One region of the Clostridium moutaii genome, then DNA from elsewhere that is predicted to be linked to it. Evidence: a T-box and tRNA genes for the amino acid it is inferred to sense, from the RefSeq annotation. Region 1 holds a T-box; the other regions hold tRNA genes.

Region 1 (8,276 bases):
TAGAGTATATATTGACTTCTGCGGATTATATAGATTTTGATCCCAGAAAAATAATCTGCAAATAAGTTTTGCTCTGTGAAATGCAGCTTTATTTGCAGAAACCCCTTTAATTGTATAGGTTATTTATGAAATTTCATAAATAATCCATGAGTTTTATTTTCCTTTGAAATATTTTGGGATTGTTCTCCATCAAGTGATTTATCATTTAGAGAATCTTTTATCAAATCCTTTTGATCCCTGACCATATTTTTAATCTTTGAAGATGCCATAGTAGAAGTCAGCACCTGGCTGAACCATATTAATGAATCCTCTTCTTTTCCTGTACGCCTCATCAGTTCCCCTATAAGGTACATTGTAGTGAATCTATCCATGCCGCATATGGGAAAATCCTCGTTGTAATATGCATCATTAAAATTATCCAATGCCTGTATTAAAAAATTCATTTCATTTTTAGTATCTTCCTTAAGCCTGTACATCCATGCAATCTTAAGAAAATTCATTGCTTTTTTACTGGCTCTGGCATCTATGGTATAATAATTTAATAGAGATAGTTTGTATCTTTGTATAGCCAGATCAATATCATATACTTCAGGATAATTTTTGCTATGCCATTTAGAGGAAATTTTTTCCTTTATTATATCAGTATCATAGTCATTTAAGTGCTCAAAGTCATTTTTTATGGCAGCATAACCGCAGCTGTCACATACCCATACATCATAAAAATAGGGATTTATTATAGAATATCTTATAAAAAAGTCAGAATCCCTTTTTATTATCCTATATGAGGATTTTTTGATGGCTCTAGCGTTAAATGAACTGTTGCAAACAGGGCAGATTATTTTTTTATTGTAGAGCAATGATTTTTGTTTGTCCTTTTCCCAGAGTCCATTGAGTCCATTTTTGTAGTCAGAATTTTCCGGTTGTGAAAATATTTCTTTAGACATATTGTATCACCTTTATTATCAATCATATAAATTCTGTAATATAAGCTAGATCTTATTATTATTATATCAAAAATTCAAATGAAATCATAGTTTTTATACTTTCCATATTTTTGATATAATAGTATTATTGTACTATATCATTAATTTTATAATATCTGTTAGGGGTGATTTATGTGGCAATAAGAGAATGGAAAACATTTTTACTACCATATAATCAAGCTGTTGAAGAGCTTAAAGTAAAATTTAAAAGCATAAGAAAAGAGTATAGAAGAAAAAACGAATATTCACCAATAGAGTTTGTTACAGGAAGAGTAAAGGAAATATCAAGTATACTGGAGAAGGCAACTAAGTTTAACATACCATTAGACAGAATAGGATATGAAATGGAGGATATAGCAGGCATTAGAATAATGTGTCAATTTGTAGACGATATAGAAAGGGTAGTTAGTATAGTAAGAAAGAGAAAAGACATGCAGATAATGTATGAAAAGGACTATATCACTGATGTAAAAGAAAGTGGTTACAGAAGCTATCATATGGTAATTAAATATCCGGTTAATATGTCAGATGGGGAAATAGAAATACTGGCAGAATTTCAAATAAGGACCTTAGCCATGAACTTTTGGGCTACCGCAGAACATTCCCTAAATTACAAATATAAACATGACATACCGAATGCAATTAAACTCAAACTTAAAAGTGCAGCTGATGCTGCATTTCAACTTGACAAGCAAATGCTTGAAATTAAGGATGAAATAAAAGATGCCCAGAAGTTATTTGAAGTAAAATCCAGTTTGGTTTCGGATATAATGAATAATATACTGACTTTGTCATCTATGGGTAAATTAGCTGAAGCTACCAGGTATCAGGTACAATTAAACAAATTGACCGAAGAAGGGGAAGTTTTTGAACTGGTAAATTTATTACGTTCCACAGAAAAACTGCTCCAGATCTATAGGTAATAGTAAATTCCTCTGAAGATAACAATGGGAGGCTCAAATCTGAACATAATAAGCGGGCAGTTCAAATAAACTGTCCGCTGCTATTGTGTTATTTTGCAACTATATTTACAAGCCTTCCCTTTACTACTATGACTTTCTTTAAATCCTTACCTTCCAGTAAAGGTTTGACATTGCCATTTGAAAGAGATAATTCCTTTATTTCTTTTTCACTTAAATTTGTAGGTATATTTATCTTGGCCTTTATCTTACCGTTTATTTGAATAGCTATTTCCACTTCATCTTTTATAAGTGCATCAGGATTAAATTCAGGCCATTTTTGATTGAATATGGAATATCCCATCCCCATATTATGCCATTGTTCTTCTGAAAAATGGGGAGCAAAGGGAGCCAAGATCTTTATAAAATCAAGTATACTGTCTTTTAAAAAGGAAAGATTCTTTTTATCTTCCTGGATGTACTTGGAAAGTCCATTTGTAAACTCCATAATTCTGGCAATAGCCGTATTAAACTGAAATTTGGCAGTATCTTCCGATACGGATTTTATTGAAAAATTTCTTATATAATTTAATTCTCTTTCTGCATTATCCATGGAAGTTTTATTGCCATCTTTATTTTTAAGGGCATCCTTTGTTGAATTAATAAGTCTTTCTATTCTATCTATGAATCTATTCATGGACTTAATTCCGTCTTCGCTCCAGGCGCCACCTTCGGAGTAATCAAAGCCAAACATCAGATACATTCTAAACACATCTGAGCCGTATTGTTGTATACAGCTGTCTGGAGATATGGTATTGCCCTTGGATTTACTCATCTTCTGACCATCAGGTCCAAGTATTATGCCCTGATGTCTTAAAGACAGGAAGGGTTCATCAAAGTTTAAAAATCCCATATCTCTAAGTGCTTTAGTGATAAATCTGGCATATAGAAGATGCATGCATGCATGTTCGGGTCCACCCACATACATATCTACGGGAAGCATTTTATCTATCTTATCTTTGTCAAAAGCCTTTGTACTGTTTTTATTATCTGCATATCTCAAGTAATACCAGGAAGAACACACAAAGGTATCCAGGGTATCAGCCTCTCTTCTTGCAGGTCCTCCACAGTGAGGACAGGTGGTGTTTATAAATTCCTTTGACTTTAAAAGAGGTGATTTTCCATCAGGAGAAAATTCCACATCGTAAGGAAGTTCTACTGGAAGTTGATCCTCTGGTACCGGGACTATTCCACATTTGTCACAATATACTACTGGAATAGGAGTTCCCCAGTACCTTTGCCTTGATACCAGCCAGTCTCTCAGCCTGTAATTTACTTTTCCGGAACCCAGGCCCATCTTCTCCAGTTCCTCAGTTACAGCTTTTTTACCATCTACTGTGGACAACCCGTTAAATTTATCACTGTTAATCATTTTGCCATATTCTACATATGGAAGGGAATCTCCTCCATCTATAACTCTTTCAATAGGCAGCTTATATTTCGTAGCAAATTCAAAGTCTCTTTCATCATGGGCTGGAACTGCCATTACGGCACCAGTACCGTAGGTGCTGAGTACATAATCTCCTACCCATATAGGAACATTTCTCCCATTTATAGGATTTATAGCGTAAGAACCAGTAAATACACCGGTTTTTTCTCTTGTAATTGACTGCCTTTCAATTTCAGTCTGTTTTTTAGCCAGCTCTTTATATTTTTCAACCTTATCTCTATAGACCTCTTTAGTTATTTCATCAACCAAGTTGTTTTCAGGGGATATAACTACGTAGGTAACACCAAATAGGGTATCAACCCTTGTAGTAAATACACTGAATTCTACGGTAGAATCTACTACCTTGAAGGTAACATTTGTGCCTGTAGACTTGCCTATCCAGTGTCTTTGCATGGCTTTTGTTTTTGATGGCCAATCTATTTTATCCAGATCCTGGAGCAGTTCTTCTGCATAGTCCGTAATTTTAAAGAACCATTGTGTTAAATCCTTCTTAGTGACTTCAGTGCCGCAGCGTTCGCAGCAACCTTCCTTTACCTGCTCATTGGCGAGCACTGTTTTACAGCTGGGACACCAGTTTACAGGTGCATTTTTTCTATAGGCCAATCCGTGTTTATACAGCTGTAAAAATAGCCATTGATTCCATCTATAATAATCAGGATGGCAGGTAATAACTTCATTTTCCCAATTGAACATTGCTCCCATGGATTTAAGTTGCTCTTCCATGGTTTTAATGTTTTTTTCAGTAGAATCTTTTGGGTGAATTCCAGTTTTTATAGCGTAATTTTCAGCAGGAAGACCAAATGCATCGAATCCCATAGGTTGGAATACATTGTATCCCTGCATTTTTTTTAACCTAGCCCAGGAATCTACAGGAGCGTAGTTAAACCAATGACCGGCATGCAATTTGCTTCCAGATGGATAGGAAAACATCTCCAGAACGTATAATTTATTATCCATATGATTTTCATCAAATTTATAAAGATTTGTTTCTTCCCATTCTTTTTGCCACTTTTTATCAACTTTAACACTGTACATAAAATCTTCTCCTTTGCTTTTAATCTTAGATAAAATTAAAAAAGCTTTCCGTCTCTTAAATTTTAAGAGACGGAAAGCTAAGCTTCCGCGGTACCACTCTAATTAAACCAACAAATTGATTTCCCTTAAAAAATAACGGCTTTTTACCGTATCTGATTTTTTCAGATAAGCTCTTAAGGTGAGTTCATATCATCTTCACACTGTTTTTCACCTGACAACAGTTCTCTTTAGTGGTATAAATACTACTACTCCTTCTTCAAAGCTACATATTGATTTATTTCACATTTTATAATATTAAGTAATACTTTGTCAAGAAATAATTTAAAAACTTATTTTAAAAGAGAACCCTTTAGATAAAGAGTTCTCTTATGGCTGCCCATGCTGGATTCGAACCAACACATGCCTGTTCCAGAGACAGGTGCCTTACCGTTTGGCTAATGGGCAACATTATGTGAATCTCAACACTAAATATTATATCATCAAAAATTTATATGTCAATAGTATAATAGGGTAAAATTTGTATTATTTAAGTCTTTTTAAGATATATTTGTCTATATAATTTATAAATAGAGTTAATAGATAATCATATATTAAAAATACTATCTGTATTCCTATTATAATTATATACAGAGGAAATTTTATTTTTAAAAGCCCGGGGAAAAACAGATTGTATATTAAAAATAACAAAAGTATACATAGGTTAAAAAAAATCAACTTCAATATGATTTCAAAAGGCAGTTTCCTGAACCTTTCAATATAATATTTAACAAGTCCATAAAGACCAAAAAATATTATATAAGACAATACCGTCAGCTTGAGTCCACATATTAAAAGAGATAAAAGGGAGGTAGCAACATAAACCGTAATGGAATTTTTCCAATCTGTAATTAACACAGCCAAGGGAATGAGCAATGAAGACAAAGCCAGCAGATAAGTTTTATTAAAAGGAACTATGCCGCTTAAATAAACCAAAATAACTCCAATAGTAGTTAAAAGTCCTCCTTTAGCTATATTGGAAGCGGTATTTGTTTTTCCTGCCATTTTAAAAATCACCCCACTATTTAATTAACATCCGCCGCAGTCTCCGCCGCCGCAAAGACAATCCAGACAGTACAATGTAGCACAAATATTACATATGTCAGGATCTCTTCTCTGGTTTCCATAATAAGGCTGTCTGTAGGAATTATTCATTCCCGATAATTTGTTGAATGCACTTTGATACTTGAAATTATTGGGTTCCAACCTGCAAGCGGTGCTTAAATTATTATAGGCATCATTATACCAGCCCCTTCTCATATTCAAAATTCCCATTAGATAGTTCCACTCAGCATCTCTTGTATTTATTCCATTAAGTGTGGATTCAGCATTTTTAAAATTGCCATTATAGATGTCATTTTCTACAGATTGATACATGGTGGAGTTACCTCCACTGTAGGTATTGTCATTTGTATTATTATATGTGCTATTCGAGCCATTTTTCATCAGGTAGTCATAAGCTTCATTTATTTCAGCCATCTTACTCTCGGCTAAATCCCTCAATGGGTTGTTGTCATACTGATCAGGATGGTATTTTTTAGCCAGATTTCTGTAAGCTTTTTTTATTTCATCTTTTGAAGCATTTTCTTTTACTCCCAGTACTTCATATGGATTTCTCATCTTTGTAAACGCCCCTTCTAAAAACTTTATCCATTTTATCTAAAAGTCCATATTGTATTATATTATAAAGCAATTCCTCATTCCTTTTTATAGGAAGTTTATTAAAAGCATTCATACATTGTGCAGCACAAGTGCCTAAAATAAAATCTATCCGTGGTTCTATTTTTTTCAAGAACTTTTCACAGCATAAATTTTCGCAGTTAAAACACTGGTTTATAGCATTGAATTTTCCATGGGATATATCTGACCTCAAATCATCTAATGCATCTATAATATATATCCATTTTCCCAGATTATATCCAAGAAAATAAAGATTATCCTTATTTTCGTTATTTTTAAAAGAACTTAATATAAACCCCGTAAGTTCTCCAAAAGGATGAGCTAAAGCATCTATAGATTTATTTTCTGAATTTTTTTCAAGGCTATATAAATTTTGAAGTTTATGGTTTATATCTGTGAAATTTTTCTTGAAACCTTCAGGCATGGCATTTAAATATTTTTTTAAATAAAATGATAATATTTTACTTGTAGTAGACATATCATCATTCACATTGTCTAAAAGTTTGAAATAAGTAAGAGATATATTGCAAAAAGCGGCATACTTTAAAGAAATATTGTCCTTCAAAATAACTTTTTTTCGCATGGGGTGGAGAATACACCTTTTTTTTACATAAATTTGCCTGTCATTTTCTAGAGAATCCAAAAGTATTGTCAGAAAAGTCATGTCATAATTTAAAAAAATCCTTGGAACATTTCCGATGTTATGCTTTATGGATCTGCACAAACCACAATAATATGCTTTGAATTTTTCATAATCTTTTATTTTAAGCTCCATTTTATAAGGAGTTATATAACCAAACATATATTCACCTGTTCTTGTATTTTTAAGTATCTAGTAGTTTGTTATCTTTCGTGATCTTATGTAGTATTTCATATATAGTTTCTGAGGTAGTATCTTCTATGGAATATCCCAGTAAATGTACTATTTCAACAAGATCCCTGTCATTTTTGGTTTCTATTTCTACATAGGCAAATGGGCAGAAAGATGTATCATTTATATCAATTTCAATTAAACTATCTTTGTATTTGTAACTTTCCCTGTATTTCTTTATTGAGTGTAATAATTTTAGCCCCAGAGATTCAAAAATTTTTTCACCAGCTTTCCAGTCCAATATTTCCGTCTCATTTTCCTCCATTATTTTATATGTTTCCTGACTCAAAAGTTTTTTTGTAGTCATGTAAAAATGGCTGGAATTATGTATTAAATCTTCTACAATTCTTATTCGAGCATAACCTTTGTTATTTATCAATTTTCCATCTTCAAAGTCATATATGAAATTTGTCTGATTTTCCATTTTAATTTTTAAGGCATTAGCGTTGCTTAACTTTAGGCGTATATCTTCCGGATTTATTTTTATTATTCTTGTTTCATATTCTTGCATAAAAACTCATCTCCCACTATCAAGTGATTTCGGGTTCAAGTGGAGTTTACCCATTTGGATAAATCACTGCTATTTGAATTATACCATAAAAATTAGCCGCAAAAAATTAATTATATAAAAACAAAAGAGATGATGTTATAAAAAATTAGGAAACCTTCTCAAATCTAAAGAAAGTCTCCTAATATATGCTAAGTAACGTTTATCTTAAAGAATTTTCCGAACCCAACACATTGATTATTTTATCTTCAACTACCTTTTGTATGGCATCTCTTCCTGCTCCTAAATATTTTCTGGGATCGAAGACTTTTGGATTGTCTCCAAAAGTTTTTCTTACAGCAGCAGTCATGCTCAATCTTAAATCTGTATCCATATTTATTTTACATACTGCCATAGAAGAAGCTTTCCTAAGCATATCTACTGGAATTCCCTTAGCACCAGCTAAGTTTCCCCCATATTTGTTACATGTCGATACAGCTTCCTGATCTACTGCTGAAGCTCCATGAAGAACTATAGGGAAATTTGGCAATTTATTTTGGACTTCTTCCAGTATATCAAATCTTAATTTAGGCTTAAAGTTTGGTGGAAATTTATAGGCCCCATGGGAAGTGCCTATAGCTATTGCCAGTGAATCAACACCTGTTTTATCCACAAAATCGGCTGCCTGGTCTGGATCCGTATATACGTGTTTAGCCGCAGATACATCGTCTTCAACTCCTGCCAGTACACCAAGTTCTGCCTCTACTACAACTCC
Region 2 (8,276 bases), on a different contig from region 1:
GTCCATCAGCATTACAGGCTTTACGTACTTTATTCATTAGATCCAATGGATACCCTACTGATGCAGTACCCAGGTATTTTAATTCAGGATGTCCATGAGCCATAACCTTAGTAATATCCTTAGGCATGAGTTTTCTACCTTCTGGGACTACAGGACCAGCTGGAGTGAAAGTAGTCCAGGCACCATAAGGAGTAGTAGGAGAAGCCTGAATACCGGTATTGGCATAGGATTCATTATCATAGCAGATAAATACTATATTGTGTCCGCGATAAAATGCTGCAGATAGAGATTGAATTCCAATGTCAGCAGTACCACCATCACCGGCCATGACAATAATATTAGGGTATTCTGCATCCGTTTCATGTTTACGTATCATAGCTTTAAATGCTGATGATATTCCAGATGCAACTCCTCCGCCATTAGTAATTTGTGCATGTATCCATGGGACAGCCCAAGGTCCACATCCATAACTGGTATTTGCAACATACATACAACCTGTAGGTCCAATAAAAATTGTATTTTTTCCTGCTGCTTTAGCCACTAATCTATATTGAAGCGCTGGCCCACATCCAGCACAAGTACGATGACCTGGAACATAATATTCCTCTTTTGGTGCTTTTTTAATAGATTTAATTTGTTCTAACACTTAACTTCCTCCTTTCATATTTACAATTCAAATGGCGACCAATAGCTCTGTTTTTCATTTCTTCCAGTTTTAATCACATTCTTCATTATATTAAAAATTTTATAAAATTCGTCTTGAGTAATCATAGAACCACCTAACCCTGCAACAAATCCGATTGTCTCTACTTTCTTGTCATTGTTATATAAAGCTGCTCTAACTTCAGTTAATAAAACACCTGCTCCACAGGAAATTCCAAAATTGACTGAGTTGTCAACTACACCTACAACTTTAAATTTACTCAGGACTTCCCGTACCTGTTTAGTAGGGAAAGGACGTACTGTACGCAGTCGGACTACACCAACTTTTTCACCAAGATTTCTCAAATGTTTTGCAACATTTTTAGCTGTTTCGGCATGTCCTCCTTGTAAAAAGATAACCGATTCAGCATCCTCAGTCATATATTCTTCAAGCCAAGGATCATATTTACGTCCAAAAATATCAGCAAATTCTTCATGAACTTCTTCAAATACTTTGTATACTCCTTCTACAGCCATATGTCGTTGATACTGAGTTCCAGGGCCCATTTCAGGTTCCATCTGTGGTCCAATAATCATAGGATTTTTTGTATCCAGCACGTGATGATTTTTATAAGGCGGTAAAAATGCATTGACCTGTTCCTGTGATGGCACATCAACCTCACCAAGAATATGAGATACGAAGTATCCATCCTGACATGCATATTGTGGTAAAAGAACACGTGGATCTTCACCAATACGATAATACATAAGGCTTACATCCAAAGCTTCCTGAGGAGTAGAAGCCCAGCCTTGAATCCATCCCTGGTCACGGCAGCACATAGCATCTGTGTGTTCGGACCCAAAATCACCTGGAGGATCCAAGGTACGGTCAGCAATTGCCATCTGAAGCGGAAGTCTTTCACCCGAAATTGGAGAATACACTTCCATTGCATAGGTTACACCTACTCCTGAACTACCTGTAAAAGCTCGGGCTCCAGCAGCTGAAGCACCATAGACAACACTCAACTGTCCATGTTCTCCTTCACCGAGAACAAATTCAGCATCTAACTCTCCATCTGCCACCATCCTTGCCAATTCCGACATAATTCCAGTATATGGGCGAATAGGATATGAACAGATAACATCCACATTAGCCAATTTAATTGCGTTAGCCGTTGCCACGCATCCTGACATTCTTTTTATATTGGTTTTCATTAATTTAATTCACCTCCTGTTAAATATAAACTTAATCTTTAAAATCCAATTCAGGTACTAAAGTAATTGCTCCTACAGGGCACTCCTCAGCACAAACTCCACAACCCTTACAATATTTTAAATTAAAAGTAATAGGGCTATCCTCGGTCATAAGGTTGACGCAAGAATCAGGGCAGCTAATCCAACAAGTTTGACATTCTACACATTTTTCAGCATCCAATATTGGCCTTCTAGTACGCCAACTGCCGGTAATCATACCTTCATTTTCTTTTTGAGGGGAAGGCACGGTTCCTGCAAAGGGAATTTTTTCATATGGTACAGCCATTTTACAGCACCTCCTTAATATTTTTTAATCGTTAAACAGAAGCTTTCGGTATAGTATTTACATCTACAACAACTGCTTGTTTATAAGCTTTCTTTGCAGCACTCTTATTGGCAATGATCTTAAGTAAATTATCAAATTGTACAATTTCTGTACCTTTGACAACAGCAGCAGCTAACGCAGCACCAATACCTTTTCCTATTCCAGATGCATCTGTAGCACCTTCAGCTCCGGAAAGAGTAATAATAGATTTTGACAGGCTATTTGCATCCACTGTAACAATTTTTGAAAGATTTTCTGTATTCTTTTTAATAAATCCAAATAGATATTCTGGTAAACGTTTTGTATTTATTACAAGAACAGCTCCTGGTTTTATTCCTGATAAAATATCCACACCTTTTACAAGAGTTTCTTCTGTAAGTACCACAATATCAGGAGCTTCATTTTCATAAACATACTTGGACTCAATTTCCTGAGGACTGATTTTACCATATGCCCTTACTGGAACATAGATACGATCGGGAAGATCAACATAATCCTCCCATGCTTGAACATATTTACCTTCTATTGCAGAAGCTTCAGTTAAAGAAACCACTACATCACGAGCCTCTTTGTTTTCATAAACTCCTCTACCCCAAACTGTAATTTGCCTTAACCCTGGTTCATCAAACAAATTTTGACTTGACACCTTGTTCCACCTTCCTTTCTTTAATGGTTAACATTATGCTGAATTTAAATGTTAAGATTTTGTCTTAATCACCTCCCCAAATTTCTTTTGTCTATTTATTTCAGCAATGGCCTGATTAAAGATATCTTGATTTATCTTTACTTTCAAACCATTTTTTATTGCCAACATAAGTGCTATAAATGAAGACTTATGACATAAGGTGGCCAATTCTGCACCACTCATCCCCTTGGTGTCCTCAGCCAGCTGTCTGAAATTTATATCTTCAGATATAGGCAAATCTTGGGAATGAATTTTTAAAATAGATTCCCTTTCGTCAATTTCTGGTAAAGGCAGTTCCAAAATATATTCAAAGCGCCCTTCCCTGAATAAAACGGGATCAATTAAATCTATTCTATTAGTGGCAGCTAATACCGTAACTCCCTGGATTTTTTCTAAACCGTCAAATTCTAATATGAGTTGACTTATAAGCCTGTCTTTTAAATTACTTGCCCCCGAGGAACGAGAACGGACAATACCATCCAATTCATCGAAAAACAAAATACAAGGAGCAGTTTGTTTAGCTTTAACAAATATATCATGTAAGGCCTTTTCTGCCTCTCCCCTCCAATGGGAATCTAATGTAAGACCATTTATGATTATAAAATTTACTTTTGCAGAGTTTCCAGCAGCATTTGCCAACATGGTTTTACCTGTACCTGAAGGGCCTGTCAACAAAATACCTTTAGGCGGCATAAACTTATATTTCTGACACAAATCAGGATGATGAAGCGGAAGTTCTACTAAAGTCTGCAAAATCTCTTTAGTCTTTTTTAGTCCTCCTATATCCTTCCATTTTATATCTGGAATTTCTGAATAATATTCCCTGGTAGATGAAGGCTGAATTTCTCTTAGTGCATCAGTAAAATTATCCATTGAAACCTTAAAATAAGGAATATTATTACCCTCTGTGATTTTTGGTAATATCTTTCTCAATGCTATCATTCCAGCTTCTTTACACAAAGCTGAAAGATCTGATCCAACAAATCCATAAGTTATTTTAGCCAATCGGCCCAATTTTACATCTTTATCAAGTGGCATAGCTCTTGTATGAATCTGTAATATTTTAAGCCTTCCCTCTTTATTTGGAGGCATAATGGCAATTTCTCTATCAAACCTTCCTGCACGTCTAAGTGCCGGATCTAATGAATCAGGTATATTGGTGGCACCAATTACAACAACTTGCCCCCGACTTTCCAATCCATCCATAAGTGCAAGAAGTTGGGCCACTACTCTTTTTTCAACCTCACCATGTACATCTTCTCGCCTTGGTGCAATTGAGTCCAATTCATCTAAAAAAATTATACTTGGTGATCGACTTTTAGCCTCTTTAAAAATTTCTCGCAGTTTGGCCTCACTTTCCCCATAAAACTTATTCATTATTTCCGGTCCATTTACATGGACAAAATAAGCCTTTGTCTCAGAAGCTACTGCTCTGGCAATTAAAGTTTTTCCTGTACCCGGAGGACCATAAAGCAATATACCTTTAGGTGGCTCAATACCTAATTTTTTAAACACATTTGGATATTTTAAAGGTAACTCCACAATTTCTCTTATTTTTTGAACCTGTTCATTTAATCCACCTATGTCTTCATATGTAATTCTTGATCCAGTAGTGCCAAGCTCTGGTTGTACAAAAATAATATCAGTTTCCTTATTCACTTTGACAACTCCCGATGGCGCTGTTCCACTTACAAGAAAGCCACGCTCGCTGCTGCCAAAAAGGATTAAGGATAATTCATCTTCACAGATCATTGGCATTCCTCTCAATATACTCTTTATTTCCTCTTCATCTTCTTGTGTCCAATCAGAAAAGTTTTCAAGTGGAGAAAGTACCACCTTGCGTGCTATTTTCACTTCAGTTTTACTCACTGTTACTTCATTGTTTATTCCCACACCAGCATTGTGTCTAATTATCCCATCCATCTGAACTAATGGACTACCGTAAATATCATTAAAAGATGGATAAACCTTTGCTGCAGTAGTTCTTTTACCTCTTATGCTTATAACATCTCCAGTATCCACGCCTAATTGTTCCATATCCTCTCGATTTATTCTCACAATACCCTTACGAGAATCCTCCACTAACCCTTCTTTAACTTTCAATTTAACAGAATTAAGCCCAGCCATTTTATTTACCTCCTGGTGTTCTAGAGCGAGTATCAATTATATCAAATTATAATTAATGGTATACGGTATACCATTAATCAATAATGTATACCTTTTACCTATTATCCTCACTGATTATAATAGAATCAATGTAAAATCAAATTTATTCTTGTGTCAATATGGTATACGGTATACCATATTGATATAAGACTATTGCCTTTATTAATTCCATTAACAACTATATGTTTATATATTATCTGTAACTCTCACAGTGTAAATATTAACTTTTCCAATTTTTATTATATCACCCTTTGATATTAATTTCAACAAATTTTCAGAATATTTTTAGAATATTTTTAGTCAGTATTTAATCTCCTATATATAAAAAACCACAATTCCACTATAATTATTTTCATCAAAATACATAAGCATTACAGCATAATCAATGCTTTTTATCTGCATAAGCCATTTTAAGAAATATTTCTCCGGATTTTTCCGCATGCTTTTTCATGGCCTCATAGGCAGCTGAACCATCATGTTTTTGTAAAGCATCAATTATTTCATTATGCTCTAATACTACTTCTTCAATTCTACCAGGTTTAGTGTAAGTTAAATGAGTGAATTTATTGACATATTCACAAAGTGTGTTTATGAAATAATATAAATGAGGACTATCCGCCGCTTTCCAGATACATTCATGAAATTTTTTATTCAACGAACTCAGTTTTCCATTGTTTCCCTTTTCGCATTCATCTGATATCTGGTTAATAATTGAAGTTAGATAATCTAATTCCTTATTACTAATTTTCACAGCTGCAATACTGCAGCTCAATGCTTCCAGTGTAGTTCTAATAAGCTGAATTTCCTCAATATCATCCTTACTAAACCCCGAAACCACTACACCTTTACGTGGAATATAGGTTACCAGCCTTTCATATTGGAGTTGACGAATTGCTTCGCGTACCGGAGTCCTGCTTATTCTCAACTGATCTGCAATATTACGTTCCACTAATCGCTGACCTGGTTCCAATTTTCCGTCCAATATTGCATTTCGCAAAATAGAAAATACCGAATCTCTAATATAACCCCTGTTATCAAATCTTATGGGTGAAAATTGATATTCCACTTGCATTACCTCCCTCAAAACTTTTTAATTAATTCTATATAATTAATTATAATTCCCCCAGTATATTAAATGCAAGTGAAATATAATATACCATTTATTTCAAATATAAAATTCATTACTATATTCTTTCTTGTAATCAATAGATTGATCCTGAATGAAAAAATCTGTATATAAAATAATTATGATGATAAAATTGAAATTATTCCTAATCTATAAAAATATCTTTAATATGAGAGTTCATTTTTATATTAAAATACTTAAAAGCGCTTTGAATAGAATATTCAAAGCGCTTTTAAGTATTTATGTATAATTATTATGGTGCCGGAGGCGGGAGTCGAACCCGCATGATATCACTATCGACGGATTTTGAGTCCGTTGCGTCTGCCAATTCCACCACTTCGGCATGTAACAAAGATATAATATCATAAATATTATTTAAGGTCAAGGGGTAGTTATAAAATCCAAATTTGTCCTATTTCTTAGAATAATTTTAAAAATGAATTTTATTTTCATAATACATTTGTATTTTAAAATAATATATGATTTTTACTAGACTATTTATATATTTTTTTAAATAATATAATTTAAATCTAAAATAATTGTTAATTCACAGAAATTTGAAATAGTAGTTGTGAATAAATAAAAAATATGATACTATTTATTTAAGAATATTCTAAATAGTGTATGATGACTAACGGAGGTGACTTAAATTCAATCAAATATTTTTTATTACTTATTATAGAGTCTATCTAACTACTAAGGAGGAATACTATGAGTAAAAAAGATGCGTTAAATGAAAATCTCGAACGTGGTCTAGAAGAACGTCATATTCAGTTAATTGCCCTAGGCGGAGCAATTGGTGTAGGTTTATTTCTAGGATCTGCTACTGCTATTCAAACGGCTGGACCGGCAATTCTATTCGTTTATGTTATAGCTGGGTTTGCTATGTTTATCATAATGAGGGCCTTAGGTGAGCTGGCAACTTCCTATCCTGTTTCTGGATCCTTTAGTGCCTATGCCAACGAATTCATAGGACCATTGGCAGGTTACATGACTGGATGGACATACTGGTTCATGTGGGTGGTAACATGTATGGCCGAAATTACCGCGGTAGGTGTATATGTTAAATTCTGGATTCCAACCATGCCCCAGTGGATACCTGCTCTAGCAGCACTTGTTGTAATGACATGTGTAAATTTAATTGCAGTAAAAGCTTATGGTGAATTTGAATTCTGGTTTGCACTTATTAAAGTAGTTACAATTATTGCAATGATAGTATTGGGTCTACTTATGATTGTATTTGGTCTTGGTAATGGCGGAAAACCTATGGGGATTTCAAATTTATGGACACATGGCGGATTTTTCCCTAAAGGAGCATTTGGACCAGCACTGGCAGTAACAATGGTTATGTTTGCTTATTTGGGTACAGAGCTTATCGGTGTTACAGCAGGAGAAGCAAAGAATCCCGAGAAAACGATACCATCAGCTATCAATAAAGTATTCTGGAGAATATTGATATTTTATGTAGGAGCACTTTTTGTAATAATGTCACTTTATCCGTGGAATACCCTTGGTACAACTGGAAGTCCTTTTGTTTTAACTTTTAGTAAACTGGGTATATCAGCAGCAGCAGGTATAATAAACTTTGTAGTATTAACTGCGGCATTATCTTCTTGCAACAGCGGCATTTTTAGTACCGGACGTATGCTTTACAATCTTTCCCTGCAGGGAACAGCACCAAAAGTATTTGGAAAGCTGGGTAAAACTCATGTTCCAACTACTGGTATTATAGTTTCTGCATTTTTCCTTTTAATTGGGGTCGTCCTTAACTATTTAGCTCCTGGGAAGGTATTTACTTATGTAACAAGTGTCGCTACACTTGGTGCGATTTGGGTTTGGGGAATAATTTTAATAGCTCAGATGAAATTTAGAAAGAAACTTAATCCAGATCAGGTGAAAAAACTGCATTTTCCAATGTTTGGCTATCCTTATCTAAACTGGATTACCCTAGCATTTTTGGCTTTTGTCGTTGTAATGTTGGCTTTTAACAAAGATACTATGATTTCTCTTGTTGTAGGAGCTATCTGGTTCGTACTTTTATTTGCTTTTTACTTTATATTTGGTTTAAACAAGAAAAG
Region 3 (8,276 bases), on a different contig from region 1:
AGTGGAGCAGCCGCTTATACATGTGCTTGCGTCAATGGAATACGAGGGATTTAAAGTTGACATGAGTAAACTTATGCAGCAGGAGAATAAATTCAAGTTGGAAATAGAAAGGATACAAAAGAAAATATACTCCCTTGCTGAAGAGGAGTTCAATATAAATTCTCCAAAGCAACTGGGAAAGATACTTTTTGAAAAATTAGATCTGCCTGTGATAAAAAAAACCAAGACAGGATATTCCACTAATGCGGAGGTATTGGAAAAATTAAAGGATAAGCATCCTATAATTGAAAATATAGTTTACTACAGGCAGCTTACAAAATTGTATTCAACTTACATTGAAGGTTTAAAAACTGTTATAGGAGAGGATAGTAAGATTCATTCCAGTTTTAACCAAACAGTGACTACCACTGGAAGACTTTCAAGTACAGAACCTAATCTCCAAAACATACCTATAAAATATGAAATGGGTAAAGAAATAAGAAAAATATTTGTGCCGGATAATGAAAATTGTGTTATACTTTCAGCGGATTATTCACAGATAGAGTTGAGGGTACTTGCCCATATTGCAGATGATAAAAATTTAATAAGTGCATTTATAAATCACAGTGACATCCATACTAAAACTGCTTCAGAGGTATTTAAGGTACCAATAGATCAGGTTACACCTACTCAAAGAAGCAATGCAAAAGCTGTAAATTTTGGTATAGTATATGGTATAGGTGATTTCAGCCTGGCCAAAAACCTGAAGATATCCAGAAAAGAGGCTAAACTTTATATAGATACTTATTTTGAAAGATATCCAAACGTAAAATTATATATGGACAATATAGTAAAGGAAGCTAAAAAGGATTTTTATGTTACTACATTGATGAACAGAAGAAGATTTATACCTGAAATAAAGTCTTCAAATAAAATAATAAGATCTTTAGGAGAAAGGCTTGCCATGAATACCCCTATTCAGGGGAGTGCGGCGGATATTATAAAAATAGCTATGGTTAATGTGTACAGGAGATTGGAACAGGGCAATTTAAAAAGTAAATTAATACTTCAGGTACATGATGAATTGATTTTGAATGTATATAAGGAAGAGCTTGAAAAAGTAAAGGGTATTGTGAAAGAGGAAATGGAAAATGTATTGGATTTGAAAGTTCCTCTTGAGGTGGATATAAGTATAGGCAGCAATTGGTACGAGGCTAAATAAGAAGTGTTAAAAGAGGGATGGCTGTGATTAAAATAGGACTTACTGGAGGGATAGGAAGCGGGAAAAGCACTGTTTCCGATATACTTCGGGAAAAGGGTATGGAAATAATAGATGCAGATGATATAGCCAGAAATGTAATTGAGAAATATCCTGTTATAATTGATAAGATAAAATCAATTTTTGGGGAAAGATTTATAGATGATTCAGGAAAACTTAAAAGAAAAGAATTTGGAGATTATATATTTTCATGTAAATATGAAAGAATAAAATATGAAAATATTATAATGCCTTTTATTAAGAGAGAAATATTAGACAGTATTGATAAACTGGAAAAAAATAATGAAAGGATTTGTATAGTAGATGGAGCTACTCTTATAGAAAATAGATTTTATAAGCATTTAGATTTAATTTTACTGGTTTGGGTAAACAGGAGCGTTCAAATATGCAGGGTAAAAAAAAGAGATAAATTGACGGAGCTTCAGATAATCCATAGAATAAATTCTCAAATGTCTTTAGAAGAAAAGAAAAAATATGCAGATTTTATATTGGACAATTCAGATACGTTGGAAGAAACCAAAAGGCAGCTGGAGGAGATATTTAATAAGATAAATATGAAATTATAGGGGGGTGAAGTGCCTTAAAATAATATTTAGGGCATAGATGAGATTGAAATCTATAAGTAGAATAGTAGTATTTATGTTAATAATAATGGCAGTATTAAATGCAAAGAATATTGTAAGATACTATTTTCCTTTAAAATATTCAGGTTATATAGTGAAGTATTCTAAAGAATATAATTTGGATCCACATTTTGTGATGGCTGTGATTAAGACGGAAAGCAATTTTAAAGCAGATATCAGATCCAATAAAAATGCAATAGGTCTTATGCAGATAACTCCAGATACTGCAAAATGGGCGGCAGAGAAAATGAATATAAGAGATTTTAGAGAAGATATGTTAAATGATCCGGAGTTTAATATTAAAATGGGATGTTGGTATTTGAACAATTTAAAAACGGAGTTTAACGGTAACATGAAACTTGTCCTAGCTGCTTATAATGGAGGAAGAGGCAATGTGCAGAAATGGCTGAAGGACTCTCAACATTCAGCAGATGGAGAAAATCTTCAGTATATACCTTTTAAAGAGACAGACAAGTATATTAAAAAGGTGGAGGTTAGTTATAAAGTTTATGAATATTTGTATGGGGAAGCTTCTTTAGATGCATCCCTGGTAAATCTATGATAAATTTTAGTTGACAACTATGTAAAAAGTTATTATAATACTATTGTATGCGAGAGTGGCGGAACAGGCAGACGCGCACGTTTGAGGGGCGTGTGAGTAAAATCGTACGGGTTCAAGTCCCGTCTTTCGCACCAAATAGAATATAAAACTGTATATTAAGGATATTTAAATACGTTTAAAAAAGGCACTATGTTAGTTGTAAAAAACAGTTACCATAGTACCTTTTTTTATTACACCATAAATGCACTACTTCCAGCTAGTTTTTCCACTATCTCTGAATCATTAAAAATTTAAAGATTAAAAACATTTTTTGGAATCCATCTTATCCTGGACTTGAACAAGAGCTTCTCCAAAACGCTGAAAATGAACTATTTCTCTTGCCCATAAGAATTTAAGAACATCTATTATATCAGGATCGTCCGTTAAAGTTATTAGATGCTCATAAGTTGTTCTGGCTTTTTGTTCTGCTGCCATGTCCTCATGGAGGTCTGTTATTGGATCCGCTGTAGCGGTTATATAGGTGGCAGTCCAAGGAAATCCATTTGCATCCTGCCAATAAAGTGCACGTCCATGCTGAACAAAGTGCCCTCCTAGGCCTGCTTCCTCCAATTCACATACAGTAGCATCTTTTAATAATTGGTATACCATAGCACCTATAATTTCCACATGAGCCAGTTCTTCAGTGCCAATATCAGTAAGTAAACCTTTAGTTTTGCCTGTAGGCATGGTATAGCGCTGATTCAAATATCTGAGAGAAGCGCTTAATTCCCCATCAGGTCCTCCGTATTGAGCCACAAGGTATTTAGCCATTCGTATATCCTTGCTTTTAATATTAACAGGATGTTGTAATTTTTTTTCATAAATCCACATATATGTGACCTCCTATTTGTCAGGCTCCCAAGGCCAAGGTTCATTTATCCACGACCAAGGATATTCGCTTTGACTAAATCCAAAATTAGTGAGCATGCCGAAATTTACTTCATATTCTTTTTTTAGGTACATAAGCTGTTTTGATAAAGTATTATAATCGGCAAGAGCTTTCTTATTGTCAGGAAAATTGTCTAGAAAAATATTTAGATCCACTGCAGCAAATTCCACTTGTCTAATCTTATCTAATAATTTTTTACCATCCTTCATGTTTATTTCCTCCTATATTATCTTGATCTTCGGGATAAGGCATAACGAGATTAGGGAATACAGTACCCTTTTCCAATGCCGTATTTAAAGGAAGTAAACCTATATAAGGCTGCATAGGAACATAAGCTCTTGCTAAACTTTTACCTGATGAGTTAGTTGGAAACATAGAAGGGGATATATATTCGGAATCCGTATAGGGAACAAATTTTGAATGCACTATTTTCACCTCTTATATTCTCTTTACAATGATAATATATTCATGGTTATGAATTGTGTTAACGTAAATTGTACACATAAAATTTATTTGGGGTAAATTAATAGAAATGAGTTAATATGAATTTTTATGTATTTGCTTTTTATAAATTTATCAATATAGGTTTTAAATATTGCCATTTAATGATATAATCATCTTGGATAATATTATTAAAATATATGGAATTAAGTATAATAATGACTATGGGTAAATAAGATTGTGTAAACTCCTAGAAAATTTTAGCTATATAATCTGTGTACCCTCCACTTATATATTTTATATTTGTTAGGAGCTTACATAAATCTTTCTACTATATTATACGATTGAAGAATTTCTATTGCTTCAAATAAGATTATATTTTATTTGAAGTATTTTTTTAGGTATAAAATCATCTTTTATTATACAAAATAAAATTGGAGGTGTTTTTATGTCAATAAATTTAACAAACAAAGAAAGATTACTGTTGGAGGATCAAAAAAGCCATGAAGCTATGTGTATAAACAAGTACACAAATTATGCCAATCAAGCTAAAGATTCTCAGCTAAAACAATTGTTTTTAAACAATGCTTCAATTGAGCAAGAACACTTGAACAGCGTTAATTCACTTTTAAACGGAACAGTTCCAGATTTAAATAATAAGCAAGGTAATTCCAATTTAAATGTAAATTCAAGTAGCTCTTCACCGCAGGTAGGTATGGCTCAAGTTAGCGATGAGGATATGTGCAAGGATATGCTTATGACTGAAAAATATATTTCAGGTACATATGATACTTCAATATTTGAATTCAGGGATACAAATGCCCGAGATGTATTAAATCATATACAAAAGGAAGAGCAGAAACACGGTGAGTCCATTTATAAGTACATGGAAAGCAAGGGTATGTATAAGCTTCAGTAGTAAAATCATCTTACAAAAATATCATATAGCTAAAAAGGGATTATAAACTAACATTAATCGTCTTAAAAGCAATAGAAATATTCATAATACTTTTGAGGCGATTTTTAATATTAGACTTGCATACTATAATTTTATGATATATCATGAAATCATAGTATAACTTGATGTGGCAAGTCAAAGAGGTGATTATATAAGTAAAATTGCTTTAATATTCATGGATAATTCAGAATATTGATGTATTACTTAGACATAGGAGGATTAGTTATGGAAGATAAGTATGGAAGAAAGATAAATTATCTCAGGGTTTCACTTATAGATAGATGTAACTTAAGATGCAGATATTGTATGCCTAAAGAGGGAATAATAAAAAGACCCTATAATGAATTATTAAGGTTCGAAGATATATTAAAGATTATTAAAGCAGCAGCTCATCTTGGAATAAATAAAATTAGATATACCGGAGGAGAACCACTTATAGTAAAAGATATAGACTATTTAATAGAAGAGACTGCCAAGATACAGGGAGTTTCTGATCTAGCCATTACTACTAATGGTACATTATTATATGATTTAGCAGACAAATTAAAATCAGTTGGCCTAAAAAGAGTAAATATAAGTTTGGATACTTTAAAAAGGGACAAGTTTAATTATATTACAAGGGGAGGTAATATAGATACTGTATTAAAATCTATTGAAAAGTGCTTGAGTATTGGATTAACACCTGTTAAGATAAATGTCGTACTTATAAAGGGATTTAATGATGAAGAGGTTGTAGATTTTATAAGAATTACAAAAGATTTGCCTATAGAAATTAGGTTTATTGAATTAATGCCAATTGGACAGGGTGAAAAGCTTTATAAAACCAGTTATTTATCTTCGGAAAATGTTTTGAAAATTATAAAAAATACTTTTGAGTTAGTTCCTCAGAAAACTCATTCAGGAAGTACAGTTTCTTTATACAAGGTGGATAATTACCGTGGTAATATAGGATTTATAAGCCCAATGAGTTGTAAATTTTGTAAAAATTGCAATAGAATAAGACTTACTTCAGTGGGAAACCTAAAACCCTGTTTGCATTCAGACAAAGTAATTAATTTAAAATCCTGTCTGAATAATGCTGAACTTCTTACGGAAAACTTAAAACAAGGCATACTTAGTAAACCATTACAGCATAATATGGATTCAAAAAATAAAAGCGAAAGCAATAAGATGATGTATCAAATAGGAGGTTAAAAACTATTGTAAGTTTATCCCCATTGCTGTAAATATTTTTATCTGGGCTAATTCTGATTGGGACAAGTTGGTTAGCTGATAGGATTTTGAATTACCGGTTTTAGCCCAAATAACAAAATGTTCACAGTTATTTTCTAAAAGATTATAGCTTTTTTCCCCAAGTCTTGTTTCTGCCCTTTTTACAGTCTCTTTAGGATTAAATTCCACACTACTTTTTACATTTAAAATAAAATAATTTCCTGGTTTAAAATAAGTATCCATATCTGTTTCCTTTATTTGGGCATCTGTTGCAGTACCTGTACTGCTGCAATAATGAATCACTTTATTATTGCCAATATATATTCCATAGTGATTATATTTATATCCCATAAAATTATCAGTAGTTCCCACTATATCCCCATATTGAGGTTTTCTTACAATTCTCGATAGCGTAGATGAATTGCCTGCTTTTATAGTGAAGCATAACTTTTTGTCCTCTTTCATCCTATAATTTTTAAAATGTAAATTTGAAGATAAAGTAACATAAATTTTATCATTTTCATTAAATCCATCTAAAGGGGGATTTATAAGTAAAGTTTTACCGTTGGCACTGGGAAATATATATACATCAATAGTGTCATTATTTTTATCTTTTACAGATATATTTTTTAAAGTGGAATCGTTCCATATAATTTGACCCTCTAGTGGTATTTGAATCTGACTGTATTTATAAATATTTGTTGCTTTATTTTGAAATATATAAGTTCGACAGATAAAAAATGCAGCCGCAATTATTATAAATATTGATATTAATTTTACAAAAAAGTATTTCTTCATCTAAGACACCTTGCTTTGTATTTTTAATTATCTTTTTTAGGAAACCAACCTTTAGATACCCTTTCCTTTTGTTTAAATAATTCCAATATACCCCATAGAAAAGTGAAACCTAAAATGCCTAAAAAACCAGATAGTATGTTGGATTTAATTAATAGGGAAAATGCTATGCTCAAACAACCTATTAATAAAAATAAAGGCCATATTTTTACTCCAAAATAATATTCACCTTTTATTACAAGTATATGGCCAATACCTGTTAAGATTAATACGAAAATACCAGTTATAAGTCCATAGTAATTAAGCATGTAATCCCTCCTTATCAAGTGATTTTTGGGTTAAGGTGGAAGTCTTAACCATAAGGAATGCCACCGTATCTGAAACCTTAGAAAAACTTATCCAGGGGTGTATTATTGCTTATCCCACACTTTATGAAGTGATGGCCTTAGCAATGATAACCATCGGATAAAAATTTTGAATTTTACTGCCTGTACTAAATATAATACCAGTATATCTTTTTTATGTACATCCTACTATTATAAAACCAAATAGATGATATAAATTTTATATGATATAATAGCTATGGTATATCTGGATTCATATAATTTTTGAGTTTAAGGGAGGTATAGTATGAAAAGGTTTATTTCGGTGCTTTTACTGCTGATATTTCCAATTTTTCTCTTAGCAGGATGTGGACAAAAAAATAATCAGGCAGAAAATGAGTTTAAGAATAAAAACTGGAACGATATATTGAAATCTGCAAAGGGAACTACTGTAAATTTTTATGGATGGGGAGGAAGTGAACAAACCAACAAATGGTTGGATAATTATCTTTCTAAAGAGTTGAAACAAAAATACAATATAACTTTAAAAAGAGTACCTATGGATATTGATGATATATTGAATAAAATGCTTGGGGAAAAACAAGCTGATGGAAAGGGCACTATAGATGTAGTTTGGATAAATGGAGAAAATTTTTATACCGCAAAAAAAAACAGGTTGTTGTATGGACCATTTACGGGAAAATTACCTAATTATAAAAAGTACATAGATCAAAATTCCAAGGATGTCCAGTATGATTTTGGATACCCCATAGATGGATATGAAGCACCTTATGGAAAGGCACAATTTGTAATGATATATGATACAGCAAAAGTAACAAATGCTCCTAAAAACTATGAGGAGCTTATGAACTTTATAAAGGCGAATCCAGGAAAGTTTACCTATCCTGCACCACCGGATTTTACGGGAAGTGCCTTTGTAAGAAATATAATATACGATATAGTTGGTTATCAAAAATTCTCTAATATGAAACCGGATAAAGAAACTGTGGAAAAAGAGATAAAACCGGCTATAGATTATTTAGAAGAAATAAAGCCTTATCTTTGGAATAAAGGCGAAACTTATCCTTCCAATATATCTATGTTAAATAATTTATACAGTGAGGGACAAGTATTGGATACTATGTCTTACAATCCCAATTCCGTAAGTCAGCAGAT

The links. A T-box is a leader RNA that pairs with one kind of tRNA and senses whether it is charged. The one in region 1 lies ahead of leuS (leucine--tRNA ligase), so its partner is inferred to be a tRNA-Leu.
Region 2: it has a tRNA-Leu gene. The T-box ahead of leuS (leucine--tRNA ligase) is inferred to sense a tRNA for this amino acid. The anticodon was not compared.
Region 3: it has a tRNA-Leu gene. The T-box ahead of leuS (leucine--tRNA ligase) is inferred to sense a tRNA for this amino acid. The anticodon was not compared.

Annotation. Positions count from the first base shown of each region.
Region 1 covers NZ_JBGEWD010000002.1:147,982-156,257, reverse strand. Annotated here, with positions in the region: gene AB8U03_RS03460 (metallophosphoesterase) at 1-65, shown strand, start outside; gene AB8U03_RS03455 (DUF2225 domain-containing protein) at 120-944, opposite strand; gene AB8U03_RS03450 (GTP pyrophosphokinase) at 1,118-1,906, shown strand; gene leuS (leucine--tRNA ligase) at 1,995-4,427, opposite strand; T-box leader at 4,490-4,696, opposite strand; tRNA gene AB8U03_RS03440 (tRNA-Gln) at 4,797-4,871, opposite strand; gene AB8U03_RS03435 (hypothetical protein) at 4,950-5,468, opposite strand; gene AB8U03_RS03430 (J domain-containing protein) at 5,493-6,083, opposite strand; gene AB8U03_RS03425 (DUF5685 family protein) at 6,067-6,945, opposite strand; gene AB8U03_RS03420 (class IV adenylate cyclase) at 6,968-7,525, opposite strand; gene fba (class II fructose-1,6-bisphosphate aldolase) at 7,725-8,276, opposite strand, start outside.
Region 2 covers NZ_JBGEWD010000007.1:43,083-51,358, forward strand. Annotated here, with positions in the region: gene AB8U03_RS08710 (oxalate oxidoreductase subunit beta) at 1-646, opposite strand, end outside; gene AB8U03_RS08715 (oxalate oxidoreductase subunit alpha) at 667-1,836, opposite strand; gene AB8U03_RS08720 (4Fe-4S binding protein) at 1,889-2,182, opposite strand; gene AB8U03_RS08725 (oxalate oxidoreductase subunit delta) at 2,214-2,867, opposite strand; gene AB8U03_RS08730 (AAA family ATPase) at 2,919-5,033, opposite strand; gene AB8U03_RS08735 (GntR family transcriptional regulator) at 5,455-6,138, opposite strand; tRNA gene AB8U03_RS08740 (tRNA-Leu) at 6,455-6,541, opposite strand; gene AB8U03_RS08745 (amino acid permease) at 6,910-8,276, shown strand, end outside.
Region 3 covers NZ_JBGEWD010000007.1:87,352-95,627, reverse strand. Annotated here, with positions in the region: gene polA (DNA polymerase I) at 1-1,201, shown strand, start outside; gene coaE (dephospho-CoA kinase) at 1,219-1,824, shown strand; gene AB8U03_RS08965 (lytic transglycosylase domain-containing protein) at 1,868-2,443, shown strand; tRNA gene AB8U03_RS08960 (tRNA-Leu) at 2,493-2,577, shown strand; gene AB8U03_RS08955 (manganese catalase family protein) at 2,741-3,313, opposite strand; gene AB8U03_RS08950 (spore coat protein CotJB) at 3,326-3,580, opposite strand; gene AB8U03_RS08945 (spore coat associated protein CotJA) at 3,567-3,797, opposite strand; gene AB8U03_RS08940 (spore coat protein) at 4,261-4,731, shown strand; gene moaA (GTP 3',8-cyclase MoaA) at 4,996-5,964, shown strand; gene AB8U03_RS08930 (lecithin retinol acyltransferase family protein) at 5,968-6,780, opposite strand; gene AB8U03_RS08925 (DUF4491 family protein) at 6,804-7,085, opposite strand; gene AB8U03_RS08920 (ABC transporter substrate-binding protein) at 7,408-8,276, shown strand, end outside.